DNA from 3 places in the Chryseoglobus sp. 28M-23 genome. Region 3 is predicted to be linked to each of the others. Evidence: predicted binding sites of a transcription regulator. Region 3 holds the regulator's gene; each other region holds the start of a gene.
What was found. Region 3 encodes LexA, which represses DNA repair genes until DNA is damaged. Its sites were predicted from a motif close to TCGAACANNTGTTCGA; they were not measured.
Positions count from the first base shown of each region.

Region 1: a site for LexA is predicted at 2,728-2,743, ahead of imuA' (DnaE2-dependent mutagenesis accessory factor ImuA'). Genes of this name have one in related genera too.
Region 2: a site for LexA is predicted at 1,052-1,067, ahead of IE160_RS10060 (HNH endonuclease signature motif containing protein). Genes of this name have one in related genera too.

Region 1 is NZ_CP061846.1:1,351,234-1,355,497, forward strand. It holds gene IE160_RS06530 (error-prone DNA polymerase) at 1-282, opposite strand, end outside; gene IE160_RS06535 (DNA polymerase Y family protein) at 331-1,914, opposite strand; gene imuA' (DnaE2-dependent mutagenesis accessory factor ImuA') at 1,914-2,717, opposite strand; gene IE160_RS06545 (hypothetical protein) at 2,881-3,138, shown strand; gene IE160_RS06550 (hypothetical protein) at 3,089-3,598, opposite strand; gene IE160_RS06555 (hypothetical protein) at 3,595-4,264, opposite strand, start outside.
Region 2 is NZ_CP061846.1:2,070,564-2,074,827, forward strand. It holds gene IE160_RS10050 (LCP family protein) at 1-259, opposite strand, end outside; gene purE (5-(carboxyamino)imidazole ribonucleotide mutase) at 273-785, opposite strand; gene IE160_RS10060 (HNH endonuclease signature motif containing protein) at 1,086-2,564, shown strand; gene IE160_RS10065 (5-(carboxyamino)imidazole ribonucleotide synthase) at 2,833-3,942, opposite strand; gene IE160_RS10070 (GtrA family protein) at 4,021-4,264, shown strand, end outside.
Region 3 is NZ_CP061846.1:1,579,680-1,583,943, forward strand. It holds gene IE160_RS07715 (LysM peptidoglycan-binding domain-containing protein) at 1-357, opposite strand, end outside; gene lexA (transcriptional repressor LexA) at 695-1,405, shown strand; gene hflX (GTPase HflX) at 1,402-2,982, opposite strand; gene IE160_RS07730 (class I SAM-dependent methyltransferase) at 3,026-3,649, shown strand; gene dapF (diaminopimelate epimerase) at 3,678-4,264, opposite strand, start outside.

The DNA of each region.
Region 1 (4,264 bases), 230 kb from region 3:
GCTGAGCCCGAGCCGTGCGGCCTCCTCCAGCAGTTCTTCGGGGCTCGAGGCGCCGTCGAGGAAGCTGAAGGAGGAGTGCGCGTGCAGTTCGGCGTAGGGCACGACCGTGGCGGGATCGGGCTGTTCGATGCCGGATCGACGGTAGGGCGCCCGCTTGGGCGACCACGCGGGGGAGTCGCCCCCGTCGGCGCCGGGGGGCGGTGTGGTGCCGGGCCGATTGCCGTTGCGCAGGCTGCGCTCGAACTCGCTCCACGGGATCGGCGGGTTGTGCCAGCCCGCCATCAGGGCACCCTCGGAGGCGTGCGCGCAGTCCACTGAGACTGTGCTGCCTCAGTCATAGCGCGCCTCCGCCCACCACGAGCCGCCCTCGAGCACGAGCAGCCACGCGACCCCCGCGGAGTCCACGACCTGCAGGCGGTGCAGCAGGCGCCGCCGCGGGATGTCCCACCAGCGCTCCTCGAGCGGCCACGGCCCCGCCCACGAGGTCACGGGCCGCGCCGCGCCGCCCGCACTCGGGGCGAAGCCCGCGGGGGCAGCGCTGAGCCGCATCCTCTCGTCGACGTGCACCGGGGCGCCGGACGCATCGAGCACCATCACAGCATGCCGCGAGGGGAATACGGTGCCGGGGGTCGGCTGGGGCAGGGCGCCGGGCCAGGGTCGATCCACGGGGCGGGGGCTCACGAGCCGGTCGCCCCAGGGCACGAGGGCGCCTCGTTCGGCGAGCGTGCGGCCGCCCGTGCGCTGGGCGGTGAGCACGGCCTCGTGCCCGAGCAGGCTCTGCACACGCGAGAGGGCGTGGTGCACGCGCTCATCGGGCGCGGCCCCCCACAGCCCGGGTTCGTGGTGGGCGAGCGCGTCGACGCTCTCGGGCACGATCGTGACGCGCGTGATGGCCGAGCGCAGCCCCGGCCCGCGATCACTGTTGGCACGCGCGCCGAGGGTGCGCGTCTCACCGCTGAGCTGCCAGCGCACGCGGTCGACGATCTCGCTCGCCCGGAAGGAGCGGGGGTGCAGCCACGCGCGCTCGCTCTCGACGCCGTGCTCGTCGCGGAACCCGATGCGAATGGCCGTGGCGACGAGCAGGCGTGCGACGAGGGATTCGACGAGATCGTCGGCGATCTGCCGCACGGCGAAGGCGAGCTGGTCGACGCGGTCGAGGGGCGGCTCGAGCTCGAGCGTGCGCTCGAGGTCGGGCGGGGGAGTACGGGGCCTCAGCGGAGTGGCATCGGCGGCGCCCGCGAGCGCGTGCCGGTGGGATCCCGCCGCGCCGAAGCGGTCGCGCACGGCCTCGGCGGGCAACGCGGCGAAGTCGCCGAGCGTGCGCACCCCGAGCCGCCCGAGGAGGGTGGCGAGGTCGGGGTCGCCGAGCGTCGTGACGGGGAAGGGCGCGAGGAAGGCGGCCGCGGCGTCGCGGGGCACGATGCGCACGCTCTGCCCTGGCGTCGTGGATTCAGGCGCGGTGCTGCGGGCGGCGAGTTCGGCGGCGAAGGGTCCGTCGGCGAGGCCGAGCCGGGCATCCGGCACCCCCTCGGCGAGGAGGGCGCCGCGCAGGGCGAGGGCGGCGGCCTTCTCGCTGCCGTAGTAGCGGGCGGGCCCTCGGGAGGCGAGGGCGAGCAGGCCTGGCCGTACGACCTGCACGCCCGCGACGAGGGATTCGATGACGTCGACGAGGGGGGAGAACAGGCGGTGGTCGCGGTCGTCATCGGCGGGCAGGATGCGCAGCTCGGTGCACAACGACTGGGCTTCGCGGCGGCGCTGCCCCGCCCGCACGCCCTGCGCGCGCGCCGTCGACGAGCACGCGCGGATGCGGTTCTGCTGCACGACTGCGACGGCCTGCTCCGCCGTCACGAGCCCCTCTCGCACGGCGGCGAGGATCGGCCAGTCTGGTACCCACGCTACGATCGTGCGGGTCATCAGCCGGCCCTGCGGGCGGGCGTGCTCCAGCGCTCGTGCGCCCGCTGCGTCGCATCACCGTGCTCGTCGGCGCCCCCGCGCTGGGCTGCGTCAGATCGGTCCAGACGCCGGATGCCCAGCTCACCATCGGGCAGCAGCAGTCGCCCGCTGCGAGGGCGCGGGCTGCGCCGCGAGCTCACGGTGATCGTGACCTCGCGCTCGCTCAGGTAGCCGTGGCCGTCGCCGAGACCCGACCAGCGGCTCTCGGTGATGCTGATCATGGCTTCGGCTTGGGGCCAGGCACCGGCCACGAGCAGCGTGGAGCCGCGCTCGCGCACGCGCCCCGCGAGCTTCGCGATCGCGCCGTCGCTCGCCGCACGCCCGGGCCGCACGACGATGACACTGAGGGCGTCGGCGATCGCCGCGGTCACGGTGAGCCACTGGTCGCCGGGGTGCGGCACGAGCACGAGTCGATCGAGGTCGATGCCCATGGCCTCGGCCGCCTCGATGCCGAACTCGGGCATACCCACGACACCGCACCAGGCCCCTGCCGCCGACGGGCCCGCGAGCAGCGCCATCGTGAGGGCGCTCGAGGGGCTCAGCGTGTAGACGGCGCCCTCCTGCAGCCCTCCCGCGGGCAGCAGGTCGGCGAGGGCCTCGTGCGTGGGCAGCAGACGAGTGTCGAGGCGCGTGCGCTGCAGGGAGTCGATGCGGGCCTGCAACGCCTGCACGGTGTCGACCGTCTCAACCCGCGCCGCACCCGTACCGTCGACGGGGTCGTCGACGGGGGGCTCCTCAACAACAGAGAGCGCAAGAGCGGGCATCTCTCCATGATCGAACATACATTCGAATATGGCAACTGCCACCGACACTCGAGCGGCGTGTCGCGCGAGCCTCCGAGGTTGCTGGCAGGTCACCGCGGGGAAGCACGCTCGAGGCCAGGATGGAAGGTGACGACCGCACCGGCGAGGGAGAGGAAGCCACCCGATGCAGAGCGAACTGGCCGCGAAGATCTTCGGCGATCGCGAAGACCCGAGCGTGCGGCTGCAGAAGCTCTTCGACGACCGCTCGACGACGATGGGCGCTCCGCCCTCCGCGCGGGAGTGGGCCGCGAAGGTGCTGCGCGAGCGGCGCATCGACCCCAAGACGGATCCCGAGGACGCTGTTGTGGCCGTGCGGCAGGCCTACCCGCGCCTCACGACGAAGGTGGCGCGCTACCTCGTGGAGGATGCGCGCCAGCGCTGAGCCCACCCGGGCTTGCGCCCTCGAGCAACTCTGCGCGAGCATCCCGACCCATGGCGCGGTAGGCGACCACCCAGTCGTCGGCGCGCGCCATCACGAGACCCCGCCACGTACCGCCCGCCCTGGCCGGAATCGCGACGACCCCGTCAGGAGTGCGCAGGGCGAAGCCCACGAGCACGTCGATCGTGTGATCGCCCGCGTCGACCGTGAACATCGCCTCGGTGGCATAGAGCGGATGCTCGTCCGCAGCCCGCGTCGCCTCGAGCCCGAGCGCCGCGAGCACCCGCTCGACGGCCTCGACGCTGCCCGCCGGCAGCACGAGATCCCAGTCCCTCGCCTCGTCCACCAGCTCGAGGGCGGCGAGAAGCCCGGAGCCCCCGACGACGGAGGGCACCCCCGCCTCCGCGAGCGCCGCCTGCAACGCGCGCACCGTCTCGAGCGGGGGAGTGCGCGAGGCGGTCACGGCAGCTCGGCGACGCGGCGACGCAAGAACGCCGCCCCCGCGTGGTCGTGCACGAGGTCGCCCTCGACGACGACGTCGTACTGCTTGCCGAGCACGCCGTCGGCCGGCCGCACGTCGAGGTGCGCCACGGGGATGCCGCGCGCGTGCACCGCGTCCGCCATGCGGTAGTCGGAGCGCGAGTCGCCGACCGACCACCAGCGCTGCGCGGTCACCCCGCGCGCGGCGAACCAGTCGAGCGCGCGATCCGCCCCGCGATTCTTGTCGAGCAGCACCGACTCGACGTCGGTCGAGATGATCGTCGAGTCGATGCGCCACGGCACGCGGCCAAGACCGTCGTGCGCCTCGCGGTCTCGATAGCGCAGCCCGAGGCCCGAGCCGACGAGACGCTCGTAGACCTCCGCCTCGTAGCGCGCCTGGGCGGCTTGGTAGGCGGCGGGGGAGACGTCGGTGCGCGCTTCGAGGGAGATCATGACGTGCTTGCCCTCGTCGACGAACATCGTGTCGGCGTACTGCTGGCGCGCGAGGCCTTCGACCGCCTCGCGCACCGACTCGGGCACGGCGAGGTCTCGGTCGATCTCGAGCTCACCCAGCCCCGTCGCGCCAATGCTCGCCCAGCAGCCGCCCTTCTCGAACACGCCGAAGACGTGAGATCGAGCATCCAGCCCA
Region 2 (4,264 bases), 490 kb from region 3:
CGAGCCAGAGCACGATCACGTTCGTCGCGATCGTGAGCGCCACCGGCCGGGCGGCGACGAACAGGATGCCCGCGGCGAGCGCCACCGCCCACAGCGTGAACGTCGACCCCACCGCGAATCGACCCCAGCGGCGGCTGCCCGCGAGCAGCTGGGCCGTGCCCGGGATCAGCAGGTTCAGGCCGAGCAGCCACCAGGCGCGGCGGGTCATGAGCGCAGCATCCCGGGTGTCTGGATGCCGGAGCGGGGAGGTGAGCGTCACGGGGCGGGCGCGCCTAGGGGGCCAGGGTGCTGGGTGCGGGGGTGCTGGGCGCGCGGTTGGCTACCGTGCTCTTCAGCGCCTCGTTCTTCGCGCCGACCGTGCTCTCGAGGTCGCGGGCGAACGCGGCGATCGCCTCCGCCACGCGCGGGTCGTGGGATCCGATGATGCGGGCCGCCAGAATGCCCGCATTGCGGCCGCCGCCGATCGACACCGTCGCCACCGGGATGCCCGCCGGCATCTGCACGATGCTCAGCAGGCTGTCGAGGCCATCGAGGGTCTTCAGAGGAACGGGCACGCCGATCACCGGCAGCGTCGTCACGCTCGCGATCATGCCCGGCAGGTGGGCGGCGCCGCCCGCGCCCGCGATGATGACCCGGATGCCCTTCCCGGCGGCCGCGCGCCCGTACGCGATCATCGCGTCGGGGGTGCGGTGCGCGCTCAGCACGTGCACCTCGAAGCCGATGCCGAACTGCTCGAGGGCCTCCACCGCGGGCTCCATGACCGGCCAGTCGGAGTCGGAGCCCATGACGACGGCGACGCGCGGGGTCTCTCGTGCGGTGGGCGTGGCGGGGTCTGGCGTGGTCACGGGTCAATCGTAGGTGCGGGGCGGGCACGGGTAGGCGTGGCGCGCGGCGGCGTGGCGTGCGCGGCGAGGCGGGTCTGGTCGGGCGCGGCCGGTCGGGTAACGGGCTGTGCCGTGGGTTGGGCCTCATGCCGAGGCGCGATCGATCGCACCGCTCCTCCCCAGGCGCAGCGGCCGAGAAGTTGTCCCAAGATCGACGCGACCCCCTGTCGAATACACGTTCGAATGTGGGAGAGTAGCCCCATGACCGCATCCCTCGCCGCCGCGTTCGCCGCGGCCCGTGCGTCGCTGGAGTCGACGCCGGATTCGGTCGCGCCACTCACCTCGCTCTCCGATGAGGAACTCCTCACGACACTCTCGGAGGCGTCCGGCGTGCGCCGCCTGCTGGATGCCCGACTCTCCCTCCTCGCAGGCGAGGCCGCGAGGCGCTCGGCGCCGTCGCTTGCACACTCCGGGCTCGCGCAGCGGCGCGGGCACCGCACCGCCGACGAGCTCGTGCGGGTCGCGACCGGCAGTAGTCGACGCGAAGCACGCGACGTCGTGCAAGCCGGGGTCATGCTCGTCGGGGCGGAAGCCGCGGAGGCGGGTGCAGGTGGCGCGTCGGCGGCGGAAAGCCCGGGTGCGCTCGAGCTACCCGCCGGGCTACCCGCCGTCCCCGAGTGGGCGCAGAGGCTCGTCGAGCCTGTGCGGCGCGGCGCACTGTCGATCGGGGCTCTCCAGGCGATCCGGTCAGGCCTCGGCGAGCCGACCGCGACCGTCACGACCCAGGTGCTGCGCGGCGCAGTGGAAGCGCTCTTGGCCGAAGCTCCCGACCTCGACACCGATCGTCTCTACCGTCGTGCGCGCGGCTTGCGTGACGAGCTCGACGCCGAGGGCGTCGCCGAGCGCGAGGCCGAACGGCGCTCGGCGCGCTCGCTGCGTCTGCACCGGCTGCCCGATGGCATGAGCCGCGCCACGTGGTTGCTCGACCCGGAGTCGGCAGCCGTCGTCGCAGACCTCTTCGACCGCGCCACCTCGCCCCGCCGGGGCGGCCCCACCTTCGTGGGCGAGCGCGACGCCGCCGTCGCCCAACGCATGCTCGACGACGAGCGCACGCCCGAGCAGTACGCCTCCGACGCGGTCCTCGCCCTCCTCGTCGCCGGCGCCGACGCCGACTCCTCGCAGCTGCTCGGCACGGGCGCCCCGTCCGTGCGCGTGCTCGTCACCGCCAACGACCTCCGCAACGGTTCGGGCACCGCGACCGTCGAGGGGCAGACGGCACCGCTCTCGCTCCCCACCGTGGAGCGCATGCTCTGCACGGGCACGCACACTCCAATCCTGATCTCCGGCACCGGCCAGCCGCTCGACGTCGGCCGCACTCGACGCCACTTCACGATCCGACAGCGCAAGGCCCTCGCCGCGCGAGACGGCGGCTGTCGATGGGTCGGCTGCGAGCGGCCGCCGTCGTGGACGGAGGCGCACCACATCGACCCGTGGGCGACGCACGGCGGTCGCACCGACGTCGCCGACGGAATCCTGCTCTGTCGCCACCATCACCTGCTCGTGCACAACAATGGGTGGCGCATTCGACGTCGTGCCGCGCGGCCCGATGAACCACCGGGCGACCAGTACGAAGCGATACCACCGCCCTCCCACGGAGTTCAGCAGACCCCGCTCGACATGCCCAGCCGCAGCGAGCCGCTTCGCCGAGCACTCCACCCGAAGCCCGCACGCGCCGCGTGACGCAAGCACGCTGGAAGGGGCGCGCAGGTGACGGTGGTGCAGCGCACTCGGGGCTGGAACTGAGGGATGAGGGCTCACGGCTGAGAGCTGAGAGCTCAGGGCTCAGGGCTCAGGGCTCAGGGCTCAGGGCTCAGGGCTCAGGGCTCAGGGCTCAGGGCTCAGAGCTCAGGGCTCAGGGCTCAGAGCTACGGGCTCAGGGCTCAGGGCTCAGGGCTCAGAGCTACGGGCTCAGGGCTGAGGGCTCGGGCCTCGGGCTGAGAACTCGCGGCTAGGCCTCTCGGAACTCGAAGTGAGCGGCCGCCGCCCTCGCCCGGTACACCGTCTCGTCGAGGTCGTCCCCGAGCGCCGTCACATGGCCCGCCTTGCGACCTGCCCGCGGCCCCTTGCCGTAGGCGTGCACCTTCACGCTCGGCTGGTGCGCGAGCGAGGCCACGATCTGGTGCTCGGGCAGGGCCCCGAACACGTTGATCATGACCGTCGCCGGAGCGCGCATCTCGGTCTCACCGAGCGGCCAGTCGAGCACCGCGCGAACATGCTGCTCGAACTGACTCGTCACCGACCCTTCGATGGAGAAGTGCCCGCTGTTGTGGGGGCGCATCGCCAGCTCGTTGACGAGCACGCGCCCGTTCGTCGTCTCGAACAGCTCGACCGCGAGCACACCCGTCACGTCGAGCCCATGGGCGACCGTCGTCGCGATCTCGGCCGCCGCGCGCTCGACCGCCTCCGTCGTGTGCGGCGCTGGAGCGAAGACCTCCGCGCACACACCGTTCTGCTGCACCGTCTCCACCACCGGCCAGGGGCGCACCTCGCCGCTCGGGCGACGCGCGACCAGCTGAGCGAGCTCGCGTCGGAACGGCACGAGCTCCTCCACGAGCACCGGCCCCGACGCGAGCCAGTCGTCCGCCGCACCCGGCTCGTCGACGACCCGCACTCCCTTGCCGTCGTAGCCGCCGCGGGGCGTCTTCACGACCGCGCGGCCGCCGTGATCGTCGAGAAACGCCCCCAGCTCCGCCGCCGACGACACCCGCGCCCAGTCGGGCATCGGCACGCCCAACTCGGCGAGGCGAGCGCGCATGGCGAGCTTGTCCTGCGCGTAGAGCAGAGCATCCGGGCCCGGGCGCACCGCCGCGCCAGCATCGACGAGGGCGCGCAGCACCTCCTGCGGAACATGCTCATGGTCGAACGTAATCGCGTCGCACCCTCGAGCGAAGTCGAGCACCGTCTCGGGGTCGCGGTAATCACCGACGACCGTCGCGGCAAGCGTGGCCGACGAGTCGGCCGCCTCCGCCAGCACGCGCACCTCGACGCCGAGCGCGACCGCGGGCGGGATCATCATGCGCGCGAGCTGACCACCACCGATGACACCGACGACCGGCATGGGACTCCTCTAGACTGCGAATTCGCTCGCCCCCATTCTGTCCGATCGCGAGCGAGGGCGACGACGAAACGAGACCGGATGCCGATACTGGTGGGCCAGCTCGCCCGATTCGGGGCGGTCGGCATCGTCGGGCTCATCGTCGACATCGCCCTGTTCAACCTGCTGCGCGTCACCGTGCTCAGCCCCGAGGCCATCGCCGAAGGCCCCGTCATCGCGAAAGTCATCTCCACCTCTGTGGCGATCGCCGTCAACTGGATCGGCAGCCGGTACTGGAGCTTCCGTCTCGAGCGGCGCCGACCCGCGATGCGCGAGAGCCTCGAGT
Region 3 (4,264 bases):
GTAGCGCTCGGGAACGATGAGCACCTGGCCGGGCTGGACGCTCGCGGAGTCGAGGCCGTTGATCGCGAGGATGTCGGCGACGACGTCGGCAGGGTTCGCCTCGGGGGCGAGAGTGCCGGCGAGAGACCACAGCGACTGGCCCGCCTGGACGGTCACCGTCGTCGACTGCTCGAGCCCTGAGGTCGCCGTCGCTCCCCCACCGTTGAGGGCGAGCATGACGAGCGCGATGACGAGAGGCAGCGAGACGAGCACGGCGATGACCGCGCGGCCGCGGCGCGTGAGACGCAGGCGGGTGCGCGCAACCGGGAGCGCGAAGCCACCGTCGTAGGTGCCGGTGCCGTAAGTGATGGAGCTCATCGCCGTTCTCCTTCTGACAAGTGGGCCTGGCTGACAACTGGGCCTGGTGGGGGGTGCAGGTGCCCCGGCAGCGGGGGAGCTGCCGGGGCAGGTACCCGATCTCGGCCGGGAGACGCGGGCACGAACCTGTGTTCCGAACATACCTTCGATCGAACACACTTTCAAGCCCCCGGCCCTTTTTCTCCACGAATCGGGCGACACACTCGAACAGATGTTTGAGTTGCACCCCACTCGTGGATAGAGTTTCGAGGGTTCGAGTGCAGTCAACGGCAGACCACCGACATTGGTCACACCGGCAGTGACGGCGGGCACTCGACACGAGACGAGGGAGAACCCCATGGCCGACGAGACCGTCGACATCAGCACGGCACCGAGCGCCGCCGCGCCCGGCACGCGCCGCCGCACGACGCTGAGCGACAAGCAGCGCGCCATCCTCGGGTTCATCCAGTCCTCGGTCGCGAGCCGGGGCTACCCGCCGAGCATGCGCGAGATCGGCGAGGCCGTCGGGCTCTCCTCGCTCTCGAGCGTCGCCCACCAGCTCGGTCAGCTCGAGCTCAGCGGCTACCTGCGCCGCGACCCGAACCGGCCGCGCGCCCTCGAAGTGCTCATCGACCTCGAGCCCGACACGACCATCACGATCGACACCCCGGTCTCGACGAGCCCCTCCGTCGGCGACGCCGCCATGGTGCCCCTCGTCGGGCGCATCGCCGCGGGCATCCCGATCACCGCCGATCAGATGGTGGAGGAGGTCGTGCCGCTCCCCCGCCAGCTCGTCGGCAAGGGCGAGCTCTTCATGCTCACCGTCGTCGGCGACTCGATGATCGACGCCGCCATCTGCGACGGCGACTGGGTCGTCGTGCGCCAGCAGAACACCGCCGAGAACGGCGAGATCGTCGCCGCCATGCTCGACAACGAGGCGACCGTGAAGGTCTTCAAGCAGCGCGACGGCCACACCTGGTTGCTACCCCGCAACTCGGCCTTCGAGCCGATCCTCGGCGACCACGCGACGATCCTCGGCAAGGTCGTCAGCGTGATGCGGAAGGTCTAGCGGGCTCCCGCCGTCGCGGTCGGTGCCGCGGTCGTCGTGAACGGCTCGAGCTGCGCCGCCAGACCCGAGTTCACGAGGGCGTGCACGCGCGTGCCCTCCTCCTCGTAGGAAGTCTCGAGCACACGGCCGCGCTCGTGCACGAGCGAGACGAGGTCGCCCCGGTCGTACGGCACGACCGCGGTCACCTCGACCTCGGGGTCGGGCAGGGTCTCGGCGATGCGCGCGCGCAGCTCGTCGACCCCCTCCCCCGTCTTGGCGGAGACGAAGACCGCGCCGGGCACGAGGCCACGCAGCAGGAGGCGCGCGTCGTCGTCCAGGAGGTCGCTCTTGTTGATGGCGACGATCTCGGGAAGATGGCGCGCATCCACCTCACCGATGACGTCCCGTACAGTCGCGAGCTGCGCAGCGGGGTCTGGGTGGGCGCCGTCGATGACGTGCACGATGACGTCGCTGTCGGCGACCTCCTCGAGCGTCGAGCGGAAGGCCTCGACGAGCTGGTGCGGCAGGTTGCGCACGAAGCCGACCGTGTCGGCGAGCGTGTAGGGGCGGCCCTCGGGCGTCGTCGTCTTGCGCACGGTCGGGTCGAGGGTGGCGAAGAGCGCGTTCTCGACGAGCACGCCCGCGCGCGTGAGGCGGTTGAGCAGGCTCGACTTGCCGGCGTTCGTGTACCCGGCGATCGCGACGCTCGGCACCGCGAAGCGGTCGCGGTTGGCGCGCTTGGCGGCACGAGCGGGCGCGAAGCCCTTGATCTGGCGGCGCAGCTTCGACATGCGTGTGTGGATGCGGCGGCGGTCGAGCTCGATCTTCGTCTCACCCGGGCCACGGCTACCCATGCCGGCCCCGGCGCCGCCGACCTGGCCACCGGCCTGGCGCGACATCGACTCGCCCCAGCCGCGCAGGCGCGGCAGCAGGTACTCGAGCTGCGCGAGCTCGACCTGCGCCTTGCCCTCGCGGCTCTTGGCGTGCTGGCTGAAGATGTCGAGGATGACGGCGGTGCGGTCGATGACCTTGACCTTCACGACGTCTTCGAGGGCGCGCCGCTGACTGGGGGCGAGCTCGGTGTCGGCGATGACGGTGTCGGCGCCGAGCTCCTTGACGATGAGGCCGAGCTCGGCGGCCTTGCCCTTGCCGAGGTAGGTGCTCGGGTCGGGGTTCGGTCGGCGCTGCAGCAGGCCGTCGAGCACGACGGCGCCCGCGGTCTCGGCGAGGGCGGCGAGCTCGCGCAACGAGTTCTCGGCCTCGTCGAGGGCGCCCTGCGCGTAGATGCCGATGAGGATGACGTTCTCGAGCCGCAGCTGCCGGTACTCGACCTCGGTGACGTCTTCGAGCTCGGTGGAGAGGCCGCCGACGCGGCGCAGGGCCGCGCGGTCCTCGCGGTCGAACTGGTCGCCGTCGCGGTCGTGCGCGTAGTCGTTGTCGACCTGCAGGGCGGCGGCACGGCCGCCGTGCAGCGTCACCGAGCGGGCGTGCGAGTCGGCGTTCGCCAGGACGCGCGCCACAGCATCCACCCCCGCATCGCGCGGCGCGGAAGTATCGCCGGCCTCGGAAGCCGGGTTCTGCGGGTCTGTCTCGGTCATCGTCGCTCACTGTACTCGCGTTACTTCGGTAGATTCTGGTGTCATGGCGGCCGACCACTACTTCAGCGATCAGCCGCGCGGCGAACTCGTGCTCTCTCCGCTCAGCGTCACGCTCGCCGACCGCGAGGTCGAGGTGGTCACGGCCGGCGGCGTCTTCAGCCCGCGCGCTCTCGATGCGGGCACCCGCGTGCTGCTCACCTCCGTGCCTCCCCCGCCCACGACCGGCCACGTGCTCGACCTCGGGTGCGGCTGGGGGCCGATCGCCCTGAGCCTCGCCCTGCGCTCCCCCGAGGCGACGGTGTGGGCGGTCGACGTCAACGAGCGCTCCCTCGACCTCACACGCCGCAACGCCGCCCGGCTCGGCCTCACGAACATCACGCCAGTGCGGCCCGAGCAGGTGCCCGATGACGTGCGCTTCTCGTGCATCTGGTCGAACCCGCCCATCCGCGTCGGCAAGAACGAATTGCACGGGATGCTCGAGCACTGGGTTCCCCGCCTCGACGACGATGCCTCCGCCTGGCTCGTCGTCGCCCGCAACCTCGGGTCGGACTCGCTGCAGCGCTGGCTCGAGGAGTCGTTCGGCGCGTGGTCGACCGTCAGCCGTGCGGCGACCCAGAAGGGCTACCGCGTGCTGCGGGTGCGTCGCACGAACTCTGCCGCCGAGTAGCGGTGCGCGTCCCTCGACGAGCGAGTTTCTAGACCAGGAGCGTGCCGTCGAACACGAGCTCGGCGGGCCCACTGAGGGCCGCGTGCTCGCCGTCCTCCGCCGCGAAGACGCGCACGCCCAGCACGCCGCCGGGAACCTCGACGCGCCACTCCGTCGGGGCCGAGGGGCCCGCCCAGTGCCGCACGGCGAGAGCGGCCGCCACGGCGCCCGTGCCGCAGGAGAGCGTCTCACCGCTGCCGCGCTCGTGCACGCGCATGCGGATGCGCCCCACGCCGTCGACGACGAGGGGGTCGGCGGGCACGACGAACTCGACGTTCGCGCCGGCCTCGGGCGCGGGGTCGAGCACAGGCGCCTCGCTCAGGTCGACCGACTCGAGCTCGGCCTCGCTCGCGAGCGCGACGACGACGTGCGGGTTGCCGACGGAGATGCCGAGGCCGGGGCGCGGCACGGGCAGCGCACGCGCGGTCACGGTCGGCTCGCCGCCGTGGAGCGACCAGCGGCCGAGGTCGGCGGCGAAGCCGTCGGCGAGGCGGTGCACGTCGCGCACTCCCGACCGCGTCCCGATCGGCAGCGACTGCCCCTCCTCGAGGGTCGCGAGCCCGTTCTCGAGGAGGT